3 regions of the Streptomyces sp. NBC_00576 genome follow, and region 2 is predicted to be linked to each of the others. Evidence: riboswitches for the same ligand, from Rfam matches in the RefSeq annotation. Region 2 holds a riboswitch; each other region holds the start of a gene.
The links. A riboswitch is a leader RNA that binds a small molecule or an ion and turns the genes downstream of it on or off. The one in region 2 is predicted to bind cyclic di-AMP.
Positions count from the first base shown of each region.

Region 1: linked by a shared signal. The riboswitch ahead of OG734_RS16695 (C40 family peptidase) and the one ahead of OG734_RS17970 (transglycosylase family protein) in region 2 are both predicted to bind cyclic di-AMP.
Region 3: linked by a shared signal. The riboswitch ahead of OG734_RS41735 (C40 family peptidase) and the one ahead of OG734_RS17970 (transglycosylase family protein) in region 2 are both predicted to bind cyclic di-AMP.

Region 1 is NZ_CP107780.1:3,948,051-3,954,709, forward strand. Features, by position in the region: gene OG734_RS16685 (M23 family metallopeptidase) at 120-1,676, shown strand; gene pcrA (DNA helicase PcrA) at 1,791-4,334, opposite strand; cyclic di-AMP (ydaO/yuaA leader) riboswitch at 4,720-4,893, shown strand; gene OG734_RS16695 (C40 family peptidase) at 4,902-6,098, shown strand; gene OG734_RS16700 (hypothetical protein) at 6,126-6,479, opposite strand.
Region 2 is NZ_CP107780.1:4,238,029-4,244,687, reverse strand. Features, by position in the region: gene OG734_RS17980 (cytochrome P450 family protein) at 1-1,047, shown strand, start outside; gene OG734_RS17975 (transglycosylase family protein) at 1,210-2,268, shown strand; cyclic di-AMP (ydaO/yuaA leader) riboswitch at 2,453-2,624, shown strand; gene OG734_RS17970 (transglycosylase family protein) at 2,628-3,377, shown strand; gene eno (phosphopyruvate hydratase) at 3,760-5,040, shown strand; gene OG734_RS17960 (FtsB family cell division protein) at 5,168-5,641, shown strand; gene OG734_RS17955 (DUF501 domain-containing protein) at 5,735-6,370, shown strand; gene OG734_RS17950 (Ppx/GppA phosphatase family protein) at 6,367-6,659, shown strand, end outside.
Region 3 is NZ_CP107780.1:9,536,239-9,542,897, reverse strand. Features, by position in the region: gene OG734_RS41750 (hypothetical protein) at 128-484, shown strand; gene OG734_RS41745 (ATP-dependent Clp protease proteolytic subunit) at 631-1,275, shown strand; gene OG734_RS41740 (hypothetical protein) at 1,283-1,591, shown strand; cyclic di-AMP (ydaO/yuaA leader) riboswitch at 1,953-2,155, shown strand; gene OG734_RS41735 (C40 family peptidase) at 2,159-2,632, shown strand; partial or broken gene OG734_RS41730 (LysE family transporter) at 2,676-2,997, opposite strand; partial or broken gene OG734_RS41725 (LysR family transcriptional regulator) at 3,025-3,288, shown strand; gene OG734_RS41720 (ATP-binding protein) at 3,427-3,906, opposite strand; gene OG734_RS41715 (helix-turn-helix domain-containing protein) at 4,119-4,976, shown strand; gene OG734_RS41710 (DUF397 domain-containing protein) at 4,986-5,210, shown strand; gene OG734_RS41705 (8-amino-7-oxononanoate synthase) at 5,281-6,408, opposite strand; gene bioB (biotin synthase BioB) at 6,600-6,659, shown strand, end outside.

The DNA of each region.
Region 1 (6,659 bases), 290 kb from region 2:
GCCGAATGCCCGTTTCCCTCAGGCACGAAACCTGCGGAAGATTGTCGCGCCCGCATACCGCCGGGTACAGTCGCCGCACTGCTCTGCCAGCCCCTGTTGTCGAGGCGAAAGAGAAGTTGGTGAACGAACGTCACCCGTCGGGGACCATTACCACCCCGACTCCGGCTTCCGATGCCGCGACGGCTCATTACACGTCGTACGGCACCCAGGAAGTCCCTTTCGGTGACTTCACCACGTACGACCCCACCTTCGCCAACGGTTTCGACGCGAACATGGGCACGGGTACCACTGCCGGAAATTTCGAAACCGACCCGCTCTTCGGCAACATGCCGGGCGACGACGCCACCGGTTCGTACGACAACTCCCAGTGGTCCACCGGCAGTCACCACACCCTGAACTACGACCCGTACGCGGCCCAGCATCACGCCGCCTACGACACCGGGGCGTACGACACCACCACCTGGGCGCCCGGCTACCAACAACTCGCCGACATCCCCGCGCAGACGCCGCCTCCCGGCGGCGACACCAGCGGCCACTGGGACGCGAGCACCTGGCTCCAGCCCGAGCAGGCCGGCCCTGCCGACCAGACCCAGCACTGGGAATGGGGCACGCAGGCCTTCGACACGGGTGTGTACGACGCCACCCAGTGGAACTCGGACAGCGGCCCGGACAGCACGCCTGCTTCGTCCGCCGAGTACGACCACGACCCAGAGCACGAGTACGACGAGCAGGCCACCGCGATGTTCGAGCAGATCGCGGACCTGGCGGACGTACCGGAGTACGACCGACACGCCCTCGACCACGACGAGTCGGACCTCGTCGCCGACGGCGATCTGCCCGCCGAGGCTCCGCTGCTCGACGGCCAGGAAGAGGTCGCCTCGGGCGCGATGCCCGGAGGCGGGCGCGCGGCGTCCCGTACGGCGGCGCGCAACGCGGGCCGGTCCCGGCGTCGTACCCCGGCCAAACGTTCCGCTCTGCTGACCATCGCCGTTCCGTCCGCCTGTGTAATGGGTGTCGCGGGCTTCGCCGCCGCCTCCGTGGACGGGTTGAGCGGTGACGACGAGCAGAACACGACCGCGTCGGCGCCGGACGGCGTCGCCGTGAAGCCGTCCATCGCGAACAACAAGCTGGACTCCCAGCTGAAGAGCCTCTCCGCGGGCGCCGACGACTTCGCCGACCGGGCCAGCCGAACGCAGGAACGTATCGACCTCAAGGCCCAGCAGCTCGCCGAGAAGAAAGCGGCGGCGGCGGAAGCGGCCCGAAAGGAGCGGCTGCGCCCGAAGTACGCCCTCCCGGTCGAACAGCACGGCCTCAGCGCCTACTTCGGCCAGGCCGGCATCAACTGGATGTCCGTGCACACCGGAATAGACTTCCCGGTCTCGTACGGCACGACCGTGATGGCGGCGACCGACGGCACCGTCCGCACGCAGTGGAACAGCGCGTACGGCAACATGATGATCCTGACCGACAAGGACGGCACGGAGACGTGGTACTGCCACCTCTCCAGCTACCAGGTCTCGTCCGGTACGACGGTGAAGGCCGGCGATCCCATCGCGTACTCCGGGAACTCCGGCAACTCGACCGGCCCGCACCTGCACTTCGAGGTACGGCCCGCCGGCGGCTCGGCGATCGACCCGCTCCCCTGGCTGCGCAGCCACGGCCTCGACCCGACGTAACCCGCAAGCGCAACCGGCCGGTATCGCGCCCCGCAGGGGCGCTCAGGGGCGCGGGGAACTGCGCGACCAGCCACAGCGGGCCCGCAGCTCCTGCACCGCCTGTCCAGCGAAGCGCTAAAGCTTTTCCACCGGCGCGTACCGCAGCAGCAGCCGCTTCGGCTTCTCCTCGCCGAAGTCGACCGTCGCCTCGGCGTTCGAGCCCGTGCCCTTGACGCCCACCACGGTGCCCAGACCGAACTGGTCGTGCGTGACCCTGTCCCCCACGGCCAGCGCGACGACCGGCTTCTCGGCACCGCCCCGGCGCGTGGCGAAGCCGGACGCGCCCGCGCCCGCGGAGCGCGAACGCGAGGACGCCAACGACGAAAACGACGACGCCACCCCGGAGGCCGGACCTGAGGACGTCGCCGGAGCCATCGCACCCGTGCGCTTCCACTCCAGATGGGCCGCCGGGATCTCCTCCAGGAAACGCGAAGGCGGGTTGTACGAGGGCTGCCCCCACGCGCTGCGCAGCGACGACCGCGTCAGGTACAGCCGTTCACGCGCGCGCGTGATGCCGACGTACGCGAGCCGCCGTTCCTCCTCCAGCTCCTTCGCCTGGCCGAGGGCGCGCATGTGCGGGAAGACGCCGTCCTCCATGCCGGTCAGGAACACCACGGGAAACTCAAGGCCCTTGGCGGTGTGCAGGGTCATCAGGGTGATGACGCCGGAACCGTCGTCGTCCTCGTCGGGGATCTGGTCGGAGTCGGCTACCAGGGCGACCCGCTCCAGGAACGCGGCGAGCCCGGCCGGGGCCGGCGCCTCGCCCTCCGCGGGCTGCTCGGTCTCCCCCGCCTCCGCGGCCGCTCCTGACTCCTGCTCGAACTCCAGGGCCACCGCGGCGAGTTCCTGGAGGTTCTCGATCCGGGTCTCGTCCTGCGGGTCGGTCGACGCCTGCAACTCGGCGAGGTAGCCCGTGCGTTCGAGGACCGCTTCCAGTACGGTCGCCGGGCCCGCGCCCGACTCCACGATCGTCCTCAGGTCCTCCATCAGTGTGTTGAACCGCTTGACGGCGTTGGCCGACCGCGAAGCCATTCCGTACGCCTCGTCCACGCGCTTCAGCGCCTGCGCGAAGCTGATCTTCTCGCGCTGGGACAGCGCGTCGATCATCGCCTCCGCGCGGTCGCCGATGCCGCGCTTGGGCACGTTGAGGATGCGGCGCAGCGGCACCGAGTCCTCCGGGTTGGCGAGGACACGCAGGTAGGCCAGGACGTCCCGGACCTCCTTGCGCTCGTAGAAGCGGACGCCGCCGACGACCTTGTAGGGCAGGCCGACGCGGATGAAGATCTCCTCGAAGACACGGGACTGGGCGTTCGTCCGGTAGAAGATTGCGACGTCGCCCGCTTTCGCGTTGCCCGCGTCCGTCAGCCGGTCTATCTCGTCGGCGACGAACTGCGCCTCGTCGTGCTCCGTGTCGGCGACATAGCCGGTGATGCGCGCGCCCGCGCCCGCGTTGGTCCACAGGTTCTTGGGGCGGCGGGACTCGTTGCGCTCGATGACCGCGTTGGCTGCGCTCAGGATCGTCTGCGTGGAGCGGTAGTTCTGTTCGAGCAGGATCGTCGTCGCGTCCGCGTAGTCCTCCTCGAACTGGAGGATGTTACGGATCGTCGCGCCCCGGAAGGCGTAGATCGACTGGTCGGCGTCGCCCACGACGCACAGCTCGGCCGGGCGCAGGTCGTGCTCGCTCGGCGGTACGTCCACCGGGTGCTCGGCGGTGCCGACGAGTTCCCGTACGAGCGCGTACTGGGCGTGGTTGGTGTCCTGGTACTCGTCGACGAGGACGTGCCGGAAGCGGCGGCGGTAGTGCTCGGCGACGTCCGGGAAGGCGCGCAGCAGGTTGACCGTCGTCATGATCAGGTCGTCGAAGTCGAGCGCGTTGGCCTCACGCAGCCGCGACTGGTACATCGCGTACGCCTGGGCGAGGGTCTTCTCGAAACCGTCGCTCGCCTGAGCGGCGAAGTCTTCCTCGTCGATCAGCTCGTTCTTCAGGTTGGAGATCTTCGCGCTGAAGGACTTGGGAGGGAAGCGCTTGGGGTCCAGGTCCAGATCGCGGCAGACGAGCGCCATCAGCCGCTTGCTGTCGGCGGCGTCGTAGATGGAGAAGGAAGAGGTGAAGCCGAGCCTCTTGCTCTCCCGCCGGAGAATCCGCACGCACGCGCTGTGGAACGTCATCACCCACATCGCGTTCGCGCGCGGGCCGACGAGTTGCTCGACGCGCTCCTTCATCTCACCGGCGGCCTTGTTGGTGAAGGTGATCGCGAGGATCTGGCCGGGATGGACGCCCCGCTCGCCCAGCAGATACGCGATGCGGTGCGTGAGCACACGCGTCTTGCCGGAGCCGGCGCCCGCCACGATGAGCAGGGGGGTGTCAGCGTGCACGACGGCCGCGCGCTGGTTCTCGTTCAGCCCGTCCAGGAGTGCGGCCGGGTCCACCACGGGACGCGGGGCGCCGTCGCGGTAGTACGCGTCCCGGTCCGGCGGCGCGTCGAACTTCCCGCCGAACAGGTCGTCCGGAACGGACTCCGGCACATGCTCGTCCTCGGGCGGTGGCGGGGGTTCCTCCTCGCGGGCCCGAGGGCCCTGGAGGTCCGCCAGGAAGCTGTCGTCAAAGAGGCTGCTCATCGCTCTCCGAGTTTAGGCTCCCCCACTGACAACCGGCCGCCACCCCGAAAACATCCGCCGAATATCGGCCGAGACCGTGAAAGGACGGCCCTCCGCCGGGCGGGACGTCGATCAGGACGTTGCCGACCACGTCCGCATTCCTGCTGCCGCACCTCTGTCCGGATGGCCACGCCTGTCCGGACAGCGGACCCCGGATCAGACCCGGGCTTCGCAAATCATCAGAATTCATCACACACTCTTCTTAGCCGACTCCACAGAGCCATGTTTAGGGCCGAGGTCACAAAAACGTATCGGGCATAGCGGTCATCAACCTTCACAGAAGCCTCACCCGTTGGTTAGCGTGCCTTAAGGCCGCTCGACCCCAACCGGCGAACGTCGCCGGGCCGCGCGGCCTCCGCCGAGTCCGATCGTGCCGCCATGTGCGGCAGGAGCCGGGGACCCACCGAAACTTGGGGTGAATCGGTCCGACTGCCCTCCAGGGCAAGGACCGTAGGGCAACCCTTCCGAACCACCCGCCCGAACCCGACAGCTAACCCGGTAGGCGGAACGTGGAAGGAGTCGCCTCCCTTGGCGTCGTCGCACCGCAAGTCGCGTCCTACGGGAACGCGCGTAGCAGGCATACGGACCCCCGCCTTCGCCACGGCGGCCCTGACCTCCGTAGCCCTGCTGTCCCAGACCGCCAACGCCGCGCCCACGGCACCCTCCACACCCCCGGCTCCCTCGTCCGACGACAAGCCGAGCATGGAGGAGGTCGAGGCGAAGGTCGGCGACCTGTACCGCCAGGCCGAGTCGGCCACCGACAAGTACAACGCCGCCAAGGAGAAGACCTCCAAGCAGCGGGGGCGTGTCGACGCCCTGATGGACGACGTGGCCCAGCGCACCCAGAAACTCAATGACGCGCGCGAGGAGCTGGGTTCCTTCGCCGCGGCCCAGTACCGCACCGGATCCGCCGCTCCGGACACGGCGACGTTCCTGCTCGCGGACGACCCGCAGGACTACTTCGACCAGAACCAGCTGATGGACCGTCTGACCGCCCGCCAGAAGGACGCGGTCGACGACTACGTCACGCAGCAGGCCGAGACGACACAGAAGCGCCAGGAGGCCACCGTGAGCCTCGAGTCGCTCACGGAGTCCCAGGACGAGCTGCAGACGACCAAGACCGCCGTCCAGACGAAGCTCGTGCAGGCCCGCCAGTTGCTCTCCCGCCTCACCGCCGAGGAGAAGCTGCGCCTCGCGGCGATCGAACGGGAGAAGCAGGCGGAGGCCCGCCGTCAGGCACAGGAACTCGCCCGGCAGCAGCAGGCGGCGGAGCAGCGCCGGCAGGAAGCGGCAGCAGCAGCGGCGCAGCCGACGGGCGGCAGCTCCGCGGACACCTCGACGACGACGGTCCCCGACTCCTCGTACGCCACCAAGGCCGAGAAGGCCCTGGCCTTCGCACGCGCACAGGTCGGCAAACCGTACGTCTGGGGCGCGACCGGCCCCGACTCGTACGACTGTTCGAGTCTCACGCAGGCCGCCTGGCGGGCCGCCGGAGTCACCCTCCCGCGCACCACCTACGACCAGGTGAACGCAGGCACGACGGTCTCCCTCTCCGACATCCAGCCCGGTGACCTGGTCTTCTTCTACGAAGACATCAGCCACGTCGGCCTTTACATCGGCAACGGCATGATGATCCACGCCCCGAAGCCGGGTGCGTACGTCCGCGAGGAATCGATCTTCTACGACGGTGAGTCCACGATCCACAGCGTGGTGCGCCCGGCCTGAAGCACGGAGGCGGGAGGTTCGACCGGGTCAGGTCCAGAGCACGGCGATGAAGATGTTCGCCGTGGTGAACAGACCCACCAGACCGAACAGCCGCTTGTCCACGCTCTCGTCGTCCCGCTTCACATAGACGAGGCCGAGGATCACGATCAGCAGGGCCAGCTTCACGCCGATCTTGACGTTGTTGACCGTCTGGTCGTCGGCCTGGTTGAGGCCCACCAGGGCGACACCGGTGACCAGCATGGTGAACGCACCGTGGAGCATCGCCGGCACGAAGCGGGCCGTGCCCTGCCCCATCGCCTTCATCTGGGTGAGAAACCCGCCCAGGAGCGAGGCGATGCCAATGATGTGCAGGCCGACGAAGAGATGGATGAGTACGTCCATGAGCCCGGAGCCTAGTCAGAGGCACCCACGCCGCATGACACCGGGATGGGCGCACGGCGTTCGCCAGGCGTTCAGCGTTCGTCGTTCGTCGTTCGCGAGGCGCTCGGAGATCTCGCATATATGCACCCCATAGCACCCTGTCACCCCCACGTGCCCCGCAAATCTCTCCTTCGGTCAGCC
Region 2 (6,659 bases):
GGTGAGCGCAAGGCCGAGTTGATGACCCATCTGCTCAACATCGATCCGCCGGACCACACCAGGCTCCGCAGGCTCGTCGCCAAGGCGTTCACGCCGCGCCGGGTCGCCGAGTTCGCGCCCCGCGTCCAGGAACTCACCGATCACCTGATCGACCAGTTCGCGGCGCGCGGCTCCGCCGATCTCATCCACGAGTTCGCGTTCCCCCTGCCCATCTACGCGATCTGCGACCTGCTGGGCGTACCCCGCGAGGACCAGGACGACTTCCGGGACTGGGCCGGGATGATGATCCGGCACGGGGGAGGGCCCCGGGGTGGGGTCGCTCGGTCCGTCAAGAAGATGCGCGGCTATCTCGCCGAGCTGATCCACCGCAAGCGCGAGGCGCTGTCCGACGTACCCGAACCCGGCGAGGACCTCATCTCCGGGCTCATCCGCGCCTCCGACGAGGGCGAGCACCTCACCGAGAACGAAGCCGCCGCCATGGCTTTTATCCTACTTTTTGCTGGTTTTGAGACGACCGTGAACTTGGTCGGCAATGGCCTCTACGCCCTCCTCACCCACCCCGAGCAACGCGCCCGCCTCCAGGCTTCCCTCGCCGTCAAGGACTCCTCCCTCCTCGAAACCGGCATCGAGGAACTCCTGCGCTACGACGGTCCCGTCGAGTTGGCCACCTGGCGCTTCGCCACCCGGCCGCTCAGCATCGGCGGGCAGGACATCGCGGCCGGCGATCCCGTCCTCGTCGTACTCGCCGCCGCGGACCGGGACCCGGCCCGGTTCGCCGACCCGGACACCCTCGACCTCGGCCGCCGGGACAACCAGCACCTCGGATACGGCCACGGCATCCACTACTGCCTCGGCGCCCCGCTCGCCCGGCTGGAGGGACGCAGCGCGCTGGCCACCCTCCTCACCCGCCTCCCCGACCTGCAACTCGCTGCAGACCCGACCGAGTTGAGATGGCGGGGCGGGCTCATCATGCGTGGACTGCGCACCCTGCCGGTCGAGTTCACACCGGTTCGCGAATCCGGGCATACCCGGCCAGTGGCGACGTAGAAGATCACGGCAAGGTGACGCTCCCTCAACAATGTGATCTTCACGTGATCTGTGCGGCATGAACTTGTGACAAGTGATCGTCAGTCGATAGGTTCGTGCACTAGTGCGATGCCCTGCGTCATCCGTCGCACTGGCCCCCGCTGTCTCGCGAAAGGCAACCGCATGCTCTCCGGGAACGGTCGTCACCGTCGCCCCCGTCAGGCCCCGGCTCTACTGGTCGCGGCCGGCGTGACCGGCTCCGCCATCGCCATTCCGCTGCTCGCCGCATCCGGTGCGAGTGCGGCCAGCGGTACCACCTGGGACCGGGTCGCGGAGTGTGAGAGCGGCAGCGCCTGGAGTGCCAACAGCGGCAACGGGTACTACGGCGGGCTCCAGTTGACCCAGGCGGACTGGGAGAAGTACGGCGGCCTTGCCTACGCCCCGAGCGCCGACCAGGCCAGCCGTTCGCAGCAGATCGCCGTCGGCGAGAAGGTACTCGCCGACCAGGGGGCCGGGGCCTGGGAGGCCTGCGCGCTGCTGTCCGGACTCGGCAAGGACGCCGGCTCGGCCAACGTCGACACCGGCGTGGTCGAGGGTGGCTCTTCGGCCTCGGGGTCGGGCTCGGCCTCGGAGTCGGGCTCCGGCTCCGGCTCCGGTTTGGGCCTGGGCTTGGGTTCGGGTTCGGGTTCGGGCTCCGGCTCCGGCGCCGACTCCTCTTCTTCCTCTTCGGCGTCGCCCACGCCCCCGGCGTCCCCCTCCACCGACTCCACCGACTCCGCGTCCTCCGCCGACTCCTCGGTCTCGGGCAAGTCCTCCGGGTCCTCTCAGTCCCCGTCGCCGTCCGTCGCGGCGACGACCGACTCCGTCGACTCCGCCGGATCTGTCGCCTCGCCGTCTCCTTCCTCCTCGTCGCCCGGCACGGATGACTCGCAGGAAAGTGACAGTTCGCCCATAGGTGCGACAAAGGGTGAAGAGCAGGGCAACTCCGGTCAGAGTGCTGGAAATGAGGTCGGTGGCACCGACACCGGAACCTCCAGCGGCACCGGCCGTCACCGTGGTGACGCCGAGGGCTCGTACACCGTCCGGGCCGGGGACACCCTGTGGGGCATCGCCGGCTCCCTCGGCCTCGCGGACGGATGGTCGGGGCTCTTCGCCGAGAACGAGCATTCCGTCGGCACGGACCCGGACCTCATCATCCCCGGTCAGACCCTTGTTGTCGGTGAGGAACTAGGGCAAAAGTAGCCGGAGTTCGCGTCACGCTTTCGTGCTGAATGTCCGTTATGGATGCGGTGAGAGATAGATCTCAGAAGCCCTGATCGTCTTTGTATTTCAGAGGATCAGCTGTTTACGGTCGTCATCGCCCGCCACAGTGGGCCCCGCCGGTCGCAACGCCGAATCCTGCCAACGGCCGTACGGGAACAGTCGTCGCTATCAAGCGCCGTAGGCAGGAGCGGGGGACCCAAGGTAGGCGCCGCACCGGGCACTTGTCCGGAGCGGCTTGGGGTGAAGCCGTACGCCGCCCGACAGGGGCGTACGGCCGGGCAACTCAACCGGCCCGAACCCGACAGCTCACCTCGCAGGCGTCGGTGAGGGGATGTTTCATGCTGTTTTCCGGCAAGGGCAAGCACCGTCGTCCGTCCAAGGCCACCCGCGTCGTCGCCATCGCCGGCGTGACCGGTGCCGCCGTCGCCGCTCCGCTGCTGGCGGTCGGCTCCGCCTCCGCCGCCACCTCCGCCGAGTGGGACACGGTCGCCCAGTGCGAGTCCGGCGGCAACTGGGCCATCAACACCGGCAACGGCTACTACGGCGGCCTGCAGTTCTCCGCCTCGACCTGGGCCGCGTACGGCGGCACGGCGTACGCCTCCACCGCCGACCAGGCCTCCAAGTCGCAGCAGATAACCATCGCCGAGAAGGTCCTCGCGGGCCAGGGCAAGGGTGCCTGGCCGGTCTGCGGTACGGGCCTGTCCGGCGCCTCCTACGACGGCGGTGCGAGCAGCAGCACGGGTGCGGGTACGAGTGACAACTCGTCCAGCAGCTCCAGCAGCTCCAGCAGCTCCAGTGACTCAAGCAGTTCCAGTGGCTCCAGCGAGACCGCCACCCGCTCCACCGACAACCAGCAGGCCTCCCGCTCGCAGGAGCGGCCGGCCGCGAAGAAGACCGTCACCACCCCGACCGGCAAGAAGGTCAAGAAGGGCGACGGCGAGTACAAGGTCGTCACGGGCGACAGCCTCAGCGCGATCGCCGAGGCGCACGACGTCAAGGGTGGCTGGGTGAAGCTCTTCGAGCTCAACAAGGACATCATCGACGACGCCGACTTCATCTTCCCGGGCCAGCAGCTGCACCTCAGCTGACACAGCTGAACCACGCTGATCCCGGTCACCTGCCCGCCGACGCCTCCCCCAGACAGTACGAGAAACAGTCGGCTCGAAGGTGAACCACAGCGCTCTCACATCCGTGCCCTCCATTGTGAGGGCCTCGTGAGGGCCACCCCCGTCCCCCACGGGCTCCCCGCCCCGGTGCGTTCTCCCCCGTACGCACCGGGGCGGGGCTTTTTGTTCCCATGGGGAACAATGTTTACCCTGGGTTCCGTCCATGTTCCGTCCATGGGGTGGTCGGACGGCTGGCTGATCCCCCGGAGCCGGTTAGGCTCATCATCGCGGAGCCGCCGCGGCCCCGTACTCGCGAGGCCCAGCAGCCCCGCGTACCCGCGTCACATTCCATAAGGAGATGCTCGTGCCGTCCATCGACGTCGTCGTAGCCCGGGAAATCCTCGACTCGCGAGGCAACCCCACCGTCGAGGTCGAGGTCGGCCTCGATGACGGCAGCACCGGTCGTGCCGCCGTCCCGTCCGGCGCCTCCACCGGAGCCTTCGAGGCCATCGAGCTGCGCGACGGTGACCCCAACCGCTACCTCGGCAAGGGTGTCGAGAAGGCCGTCCTCGCCGTCATCGAGCAGATCGGCCCGGAGCTCGTCGGCTACGACGCCACCGAGCAGCGCCTGATCGACCAGGCCATGTTCGACCTGGACGCCACCGACAACAAGGGCTCCCTCGGCGCCAACGCCATCCTCGGCGTCTCCCTCGCCGTCGCCCACGCCGCCTCCGAGGCCAGCGACCTCCCCCTCTTCCGCTACCTCGGCGGCCCGAACGCGCACCTGCTGCCCGTTCCGATGATGAACATCCTCAACGGCGGATCCCACGCGGACTCCAACGTCGACATCCAGGAGTTCATGATCGCCCCGATCGGCGCGGAGTCCTTCTCCGAGGCGCTGCGCTGGGGTGCCGAGATCTACCACACCCTCAAGAAGGTGCTGAAGACCAAGGGCCTGTCCACCGGTCTCGGCGACGAGGGCGGCTTCGCGCCGAACCTGGAGTCCAACCGCGCCGCGCTCGACCTCATCATCGAGGCCATCAAGCAGGCCGGTTACGTGCCCGGCGAGCAGATCGGGCTCGCGCTCGACGTCGCCGCGTCCGAGTTCTACAAGGACGGCAAGTACGAGTTCGAGGGCAAGTCCCGCACGGCCGCCGAGATGACCGAGTACTACGAGGAGCTCGTCTCCGCGTACCCGCTCATCTCCATCGAGGACCCGCTGTACGAGGACGACTGGGACGGCTGGAAGACCATCACCGACAAGCTGGGCGACAAGGTCCAGATCGTCGGCGACGACCTCTTCGTCACCAACCCGGAGCGCCTCGCCCGTGGCATCGAGGAGGGTTCGGCCAACGCCCTGCTCGTCAAGGTCAACCAGATCGGCTCGCTGACCGAGACCCTGGACGCCGTCGAGATGGCCCAGCGCAACGGCTTCAAGTGCATGATGTCCCACCGCTCCGGCGAGACCGAGGACGTCACCATCGCCGACCTCGCCGTCGCCGTGAACTGCGGCCAGATCAAGACCGGCGCCCCGGCCCGCTCGGACCGCGTCGCCAAGTACAACCAGCTGCTGCGCATCGAGGAGATCCTCGACGACGCGGCGGTGTACGCCGGGCGCAGCGCCTTCCCCCGCTTCAAGGGCTGAGCAGCCGTAGTGGCTGTAGTGGCTTAGGCAGCGTCGTACGTACGTCCCCGTACCCGGTCCCGTACCGTGTGCGGGGACGTACGCACATGCGCGCGTACAAGCGCAGACGCCAGGGGAGGCGGGGAACATGGCCGTGAAGGACCGGGACCGGTTCTCCACCGCGACGAGGATCAAGCTGCTCGGCGAGCAGACGGCGGCCCGCGTCTATCGTTCCCAGACCAAGCGCCAGGCCCGCCGCTCCCGCCTGACCGGCCGGGCGGCCCTGCTCGCCCTGGTCCTCTGCACGTTGATCGTGGCCCTCGCCTATCCCATAAGGCAGTACGTCTCCCAGCGCGCCGACATCGCCGAGACGGAACGTGAACGCGACCAGGCCAGCCGACGGGTCGAGTATCTCCGCGACCTGAAGGCACGCTGGCAGGACGACGCGTACGCGGAGCAGCAGATCCGGCAGCGGCTGCACTATGTGATGCCGGGCGAGACCGGGTACGTCGTGATCGACCCGGACGCGGCGAAGCAGTCGCGCGCCGACCTGGGCGCGGCCGACCGCCCCTGGTACGCGAACGTCTGGGACGGCGTGGACAAGGCCGATCAGTTCGGTTAGTTCGACCGGCCCGGTCAGTCGGATGAGTCCGGTCAGTCGGACGAGTCCGGTCAGGCCACGCCGCCGACCAGTGAACGGAACAGAAAGACAGGTATGGAAACGCCCCCGCCTCCCACCCCGCGCACCGAGCCGACCGACGCGGACGTCGAGGCTTTCCAGCAGCAGCTGGGCCGCCCGCCGCGCGGGTTGCGCGCGATCGCGCACCGCTGTCCCTGCGGGCAGCCGGACGTCGTGGAAACGGCTCCGCGGCTGCCGGACGGCACGCCCTTCCCCACGACGTACTACCTGACGTGCCCGCGCGCCGCCTCGGCGATCGGCACGCTGGAGGCGAACGGCGTGATGAAGGAGATGACGGAACGTCTGTCGACGGACCCGGAGCTGGCCGCCGCCTACCGGGCCGCGCACGAGGACTACATCGCCCGCCGTGACGCGATCGAGGTCCTGGAGGGCTTCCCGAGCGCGGGCGGCATGCCGGACCGCGTGAAGTGCCTTCACGTCCTCGTGGGCCACTCGCTGGCCGCCGGCCCCGGGGTGAACCCCCTGGGCGACGAGGCGATCGCGATGCTGCCGGAGTGGTGGGCGAAGGGGCCGTGTGTGATGCGCTCGACTCCTCCCGAGGGGGAGGGCTGGGAGGTGCACACGAACGAGTCCGGCGGTCACTTCGCGTTCAAGCCGGTGGACTCGGCGGATCCGGTGGACGCGGTGGAGCCCGGGGAGGGCGGCAAGTGACCCGCGTCGCCGCCATCGACTGCGGTACGAACTCGATCCGCCTCCTCGTCGCCGACGCGGACCCGGAAACCGGTGAACTCGTCGAGCTGGACCGCCGGATGACCATCGTCCGCCTCGGTCAGGGCGTCGACCGTACGGGGCGGCTGGCCCCCGAGGCGCTGGAGCGGACCTTCGCGGCCTGTCGGGAGTACGCCGCGGTCATCAAGGAGCACGGCGCCGAGCGGCTGCGGTTCGTCGCGACGTCCGCCTCCCGGGACGCGGAGAACCGGGACGAGTTCGTCCGGGGGGT
Region 3 (6,659 bases), 5.3 Mb from region 2:
CCTCCCGCGCCCCCGCAGAGCGGACGATCTCGTTCAGCTCCACCGAAAACGATTCGTCCCTACGCTCAAAAAGCGCGCACATGACAAGCGTGGATGACGAATGTGCACGAGAACCAGGAGGGGCAACGTGTCCAGGATTTCCAGACGTTCACTGCTCGGATACTCGGGTTCGGCTGCGGCGGGGGCCGTCCTTGTCGCCGGCGAGCAGACGCAGGCCGCCGCAGCCACGGAGGCGACGGAGGCCACGACCGCGGCGGCTTCCGAGGCGGCTGTGACCTTCCCGAACGGCGCCGAGTTCCATGCCGGCGCCTCCCTCGACCTCGATTCGAGCCTCCAGCTCACCTTCAGCCTCCAGATTCAGACCGACGCGCAGCACATGATCACTCCGATCATGATCGCGGATGCCCTCAACGAGATCGCTGCCTCCCGCGGCTGGCCGGCACTCACCTTCTACGGCAGACCGGCCGAGGCCCCGCTCACCTGACTTCGGCCCGAGGCGACAGCGAAAACCCCGTGGAACGAGCTGCTCCACGGGGTTTTCGCTGTCAGCGAGCACCCCGCCGAAGTCCTCGCGTCGCACTCTGTACGTCCTGTACATTTTTTACGGAAGCCACCGAGGAGGCGCGCGCCATGAACGACATCGACGACCCGTCAGCCCGCTACGTCCTGCCCGAGTTCACCGAACGCACCAGCACCGGGAGCCGGACACTGGATCCGTACTCGAAGCTCCTGGAGGAGCGGATCGTCTTTCTCGGGACGCCGGTCGACGACATCTCGGCGAACGACGTGATGGCACAGCTCATGCATCTCGAATACCTGGCGCCCGACCGCGACATCTCGCTGTACATCAACTCCCCCGGCGGCTCGTTCAGCGCGATGACGGCGATCTACGACACGATGCAGTTCGTCACCTGCGACGTGGAGACGATCTGCCTGGGCCAGGCGGCCTCCGCGGCGGCCGTGCTGCTGGCCGCGGGTACGCCGGGCAAGCGCAGCGCGCTGCCGGGGGCCCGGGTGATGATCCACCAGCCCTCACTGTCCGAGCCGGTCCACGGGCAGGTGAGCGATCTCGCCATTCAGGCCCTGGAGTTGGGCCGGGTCCGTAGCCTGCTGGAAGAGCTGCTCGTACGGCACACCGGCCAGAGCCCGGAGCAGGTCGCCGCGGATATCGAGCGGGACAAGATCCTGGACGCGCAAGCCGCTCTGGAATACGGGCTGGTGGACCGGATCGTGCCCAGCCGCAAGTCCTCGCACCCCACCCCCGGCACGAGGTGAGCCGCCGATGCTTCCGCCCGAACTGCCTCCGTTGCCCGCCCTGACTCGCGCGGAGGGCGAGCTGATCGACCGTTACCTCGAAGTGGCCGATCTGCTCGGCCGTATCAACCCGGCCTACCACGGGGACACGTACCGCGGGCTGCGGGCCGCACAGGCACTGGTCGCCAAGGCGGTGGCGTTGCGGGACGCGCTGGAGCTGATGCATCAGCGGGGCGAGACGGAGGTGCACGCGGATACGCTGGCGCGTGCGCTGCGCGTCCTCGACGGGGAGCGCCGCACGGCGCGTGTCACCGTTCCGCGTGAGCCCGCCAGTTGACGCATCCGGCCCGCGGGCCCGTATCGGGCGGGCCGACGTGTCCCGGCGACGGGCTTGTCCGGAACAGACCGGGAAGTGACTGGAAGCCGCCCCCCGTTCGGAGTAGTCGCAGGTCCCCCAAAGGGGCCATACGGGTGGCGCAAGGCGTGTAGTTCGCAGCCGGAATCGGGACGCTCCAGCGCTGGTCCAAGGGTGCGCGACCCCCTCGAAAGTCCTTCGGAAGTACGGGTGTCCACCCGAATGGGTCAGCGGTGAGTAACGCCACAAAGCCCCGATTCCATTGGGATTTTCCTACTTCCATGAGCCAAGATCCCTTCCTGACGACAAGCCCCCGCCACAAGAGGCGGGGCGATCCGGGCGGACGCCGAATCCTGCCGCCGCCCGGATGACCGGTCGACAGATGTGCATCGGCAGGAGTGGAGGACCCAAGCACGACGGGTCGCCGGAACGGTCACGCCATGACCGGGCCGAGCAGCCCTTGGGGTGAAGCCGCGTCAGCGGCCGGGCAACTTCGCCAGCCCGAATCCGACAGGTCATCCTTCACAGGCGGCTGACGAAGGGTTTCGCATGTCTGCGCTCAATCGTGTCCCGTCGATGATGAGCAGGGCCGGGACGGCCTCCGCTCTCACCCTCGCCGCCGTGGGCGGCAGCCTGGTGCTCCCAGGCGTCGTGACCGACGCCGCGGCAATCACACCGCCGACGAAGGCACTTCAGATCGCGGCCTCCAAGAAGGGCTCCCCGTACAAGTACGGCGCGGCGGGACCGAAGAAGTTCGACTGCTCCGGTCTTACGCAGTATTCGTTCAAGAAGGCGGGCAAGTCCCTGCCGCGTACGGCGGCGGCCCAGTACAACAAGACCAAGCACATCTCCGCAAAGAGCCGCAAAAGCGGAGACCTGGTCTTCTTCCACTCGGGCTCGAACGTCTACCACGTGGGCATCTACGCCGGAAAGGGAAAGATCTGGCACTCCCCGAAGACCGGGGACGTCGTGAAGCTCCAGAAGATCTGGACGAAGAGCGTCTGGTACGGCCGGGTCAGCTGACCTGCCCGGGGCGGGGCCGCCTGGAGCGGCCGCCCCGCCCCGGGGCCCCGCGCCGACGCAGCGACCACAGCGTCCGCGCCCCGAGGTACAACACATAGGCCCGCCCCGCAGTTGCAGTGCGCGGAAGAGCGCGGGCACCGCCGTGAGCACGGCGGCGACACCGGCGACACCGGAGACGGCCAGCACGGTGTGCACAAGCAGCCCGCCGCTGACCCCCAGCGCGCACACGACCCCGGCTCGGCGGGAGACGAGGGCGTTGCGCACGACGACGGTGAAGGCGGCGCCCGGCGTGGCGACCATGCCCGCGGCGCGACCCCGGTGAAGGCGACTGGATACGCATTAAGCAGTTGTTGAGTCTCAGCCATGGCCCACTGGCCCCTGGGAACCGCAGGATGTACGACCCCACGCGGGCCGCCGAGTGTCTCGGCTGCACGCCGTCCGCGCTCTCGCAGCAACTCGCGAAGCTGTCGCGGGAAACGAGCGCCGCGCTGCTCGTACGGCATCACCGGGGCGCCCGGCTCACACCGGCGGGCGAGCTGTTGGTGGTGCGGGCCCGCCGGGTGCTGGGCGAGCTGGACCGGACCCGGCACGAACTGGCCCGGCTCACCGGTCTGTCGGGCGGCGCACTGTGTCTCGGCACGTTCCGGGCGGCCGGCGACCTCCGGCGGACGATCTCGGTCGTCCGCCGCACCGACGAGACCGCGCCCGTGGCCGACGCGTTCCGCGCCCTGCTGCGGGGCGCGTTCGGGCGTGCGCACAGCAGCGGCACCGGCAGCGGGACATGGCGCCGACCGTTACGGCTCCTGCTGGCCCGCCGCTGTCACCGGGGGCCTGCCCGGGGCCGCCGGGGCCGCCGGGGCCGTCCAGGGAAGTTCGATCGACACCGTCTTGCCACCCTCTCGGGTGGGCCGGACGCGCAGTTTGCCGCCCGACTCGGCGGTCAGCCAGCGGATGATGACCATCCCTCGGCCGTTGTCCTGCTGGACGGCGGCGGGCAGTCGCTTGGGGAAGCGCGGGTGACTGTCGGTCACTCCGATGCGCAGGTTCTCGTCACGGTCGAGGGCGATGTCCACCGTGAAGGTGGGCGACAACCCGAAGGTGTGCTGTACGGCGTTGGTGGCGAGTTCCGAGACGATCAGGCGGATGGTGTCGGCGGCTTCGGTGTCACCCGGCAGGCCCCATTCCGCCAGCACATCGGCCACATATGCGCGGGCGGCGGAGACCGAGGCGGGATCGCTCGGCAGAGTGACGGATGCTTCCAGGTGGTCTGCCATGGCGAGGTCGTCCCTTTCCCACGGAACCGGAGCCCGACACGGAGCGGCTGGTTCGAGTACGGTCCCGGACTGGTGCTTCGCGCCAGACTGCCATTCCCACGCCGGTCACGGGACGCGATCCACCAAGATATGCATATATCTGTCGCTCAAAGCGGTGAACTCTGCGACCCCAGAGCGTATTTGGGTGGCTCATTAGGAGTAAGGAGTGGCCCATGCAGTACGGTCCCGCGGTGCGCCGCCGAAAACTGGGTGGCGAACTGCGCGCGCTGCGCGCCAGGGCCGGCCTCACGAGCGGTGAGGCGGCCCGCCTGGTGGGCTGGCACCAGTCGAAGGTGAGCCGGATCGAGACCGGCGCGAGCGGGGTGAAACCGGCGGACGTACGGTTACTTCTGGACGCGTACCAGGTCCCGGACGGCGAGTCGCGCGAACTGCTGCTCGTACTGGCGGGCGGTGACGAAGGCGGCCGGCACCACTGGTGGCACGCCTACCGTGGCGTACTGCCGCCCACCTACCGGGACTTCATCAGCCTGGAGTCGCAGGCCAGCACGATGCGCACCCTGGAGACCTCGGTGGTCCCGGGGCTGTTGCAGACCCCGGAGTACGCCCGGGCGATGACCCGGGCCGCCGTGGACGGCCTGGAGGAAACCCGGCTCGACGCCCTGGTCGAGGTACGCCTGGCCAGGCAGGACGTGTTGCGTTCGGATCCGCCGCTGGCACTGAGCGCGGTCCTCGACGAGGCGGTGCTGCGCCGTGAAGTGGGCGGTCCCGAGGTGATGACGCGTCAGTTGGGGCGCCTGGTGGAAGCGGCCCGGCTGCCCCAAGTGCAACTCCAGATCCTGCCGTTCGCCGCAGGGGCATACATCGGCATCACAGGCCCTTTCGTTATCTTCTCCTTTCCGAGCACTTCTGACTTGGATGTGGTTGTTCTCGACCAGATGATGAGTAGCCTCTACCTCGAACGGAAAGAAGACCTCCAGGCCTACAGCGAGGCCTTCGACACCCTTCAGATCCACGCCCTTTCGCCCGAGGATTCGTTGGATTTCATCGCCGGTCTGAATCACGGCGTGTAAGGAGGCACCATGTCCGTACTGCCTCGGAACGTACCGTCCGTCGTCGAACCGCCCGGTGTGCAATGGCTGCGCAGCAGCTACAGCACCGGCGCGAACAACTGTGTGGAGACGGCCCGTCCGGACACCGGAGTCCGGGCCGGACTGCTCGCCGTACGCGACTCCAAGAACGCGGCGGGGCCCGCCCTGCTCTTCTCCCCCGAGAGCTGGGAGGGATTCCTCACCGCGTTCCGGTGATCGCCCTACGACGCACGGCCGCGGTCCGCCGACTCATGGTCGCGTGTCACTGATCAACCGCACCAAGGACTTACGGTCGGTTCTCGCCGATCACCTGTACCGCCCGTGCGATCTGTTCCTCGGCCAGGTCCGCGCGGGCGGTCAGCCGCAGCCGGGACACTCCGTCGGGCACGGACGGCGGGCGGAAGCAGCCCACGCCCACTCCTGCGGCCCGGCAGTCGGCCGCCCAGCGCACGGCCCCCTCCGGGGACGGCGCGCGCACGGAGACGACGGCCGCGTCCGGCCGTACCGCCGCCAGCCCCTCCGCGGTCAGCCGGGTGTGCAGCTCACGCGCCACCGCACGCGCCCGTGCGGCCCGTTCGGGCTCGCGGCGCAGCAGGGTGAGGGCCGCGAGGGCCGCGCCCGCCGCAGCGGGGGCGAGGCCGGTGTCGAAGATGAAGGTACGGGCCGCGTTGACGAGGTGCTCGATCACCCGAGCGGGTCCCAGCACGGCGCCCCCCTGGCTGCCGAGCGACTTGGACAGCGTGACCGTCACGACGACGTCCGGCGCGCCCGCCAGCCCGGCCGCGAACGCCGACCCTTGCCCGCCCTCGCCCAGAACCCCCAGCCCGTGCGCGTCGTCGACCACCATCCCCGCGCCGAACTCCCGGCAGGCGGCGGCGAGTTCGGTCAGCGGTGCCGCGTCCCCGTCGACCGAGAAGACGGTGTCGGACACGGCCACGGCGGGCCCGGTGTGCGTGCCGAGCGCCTTGCGGACGGCGTCCGGATCGACGTGCCCGACGACCTGGGTCGTGCCCCGGGCGAGGCGGCAGCCGTCGATCAGCGAGGCATGGTTGCCCGCGTCCGAGACGACGAGGGAGCCGTGCGGTGCGAGCGCGGTGACCGCGGCGAGGTTGGCCGCGTAGCCGGAGGAGAAGACGAGAGCCGCCTCGAACCCGCAGAAGTCGGCCAGTTCGCGTTCGAGTTCCGTGTGCAGTTCGGTGGTGCCGGTGACGAGCCGCGAGCCGGTGGCACCGCCACCCCAGCGCCGGGCGGCCCGGGCCGCGCCCTCGGTGACCTCGGGGTGTCGGGCCAGGCCCAGATAGTCGTTGCTGGCGAGGTCGAGGAGCGGGGAGTCGGCGGGGCGGGGGCGCAGGGTCCGTACGAGTCCGGCGCGACGGCGCGCTTCGGCCTGCTCGTCGATCCAGCCGAACGCCATGGTTCCTCCGGGGCAGCACGGGAACGCACTCCCGGAACAGATGCCCGGGCAGCGACACGTTTGTAGGCAGTGGACAGACCCTAGCGGGACCCCCCGCTACCCAGGATGTGGCAATACCCACACGTCGAAGCACCTCTCTTGTACGAACTCTCCTTTCCCTCGGCCCGTCGGATACGTCAGGATCGGCTTCCATGGACCTGCTGACGACGCTGGTGGACAAGGGACTGCGGCGCGAGTTGCCGACCCGTGAA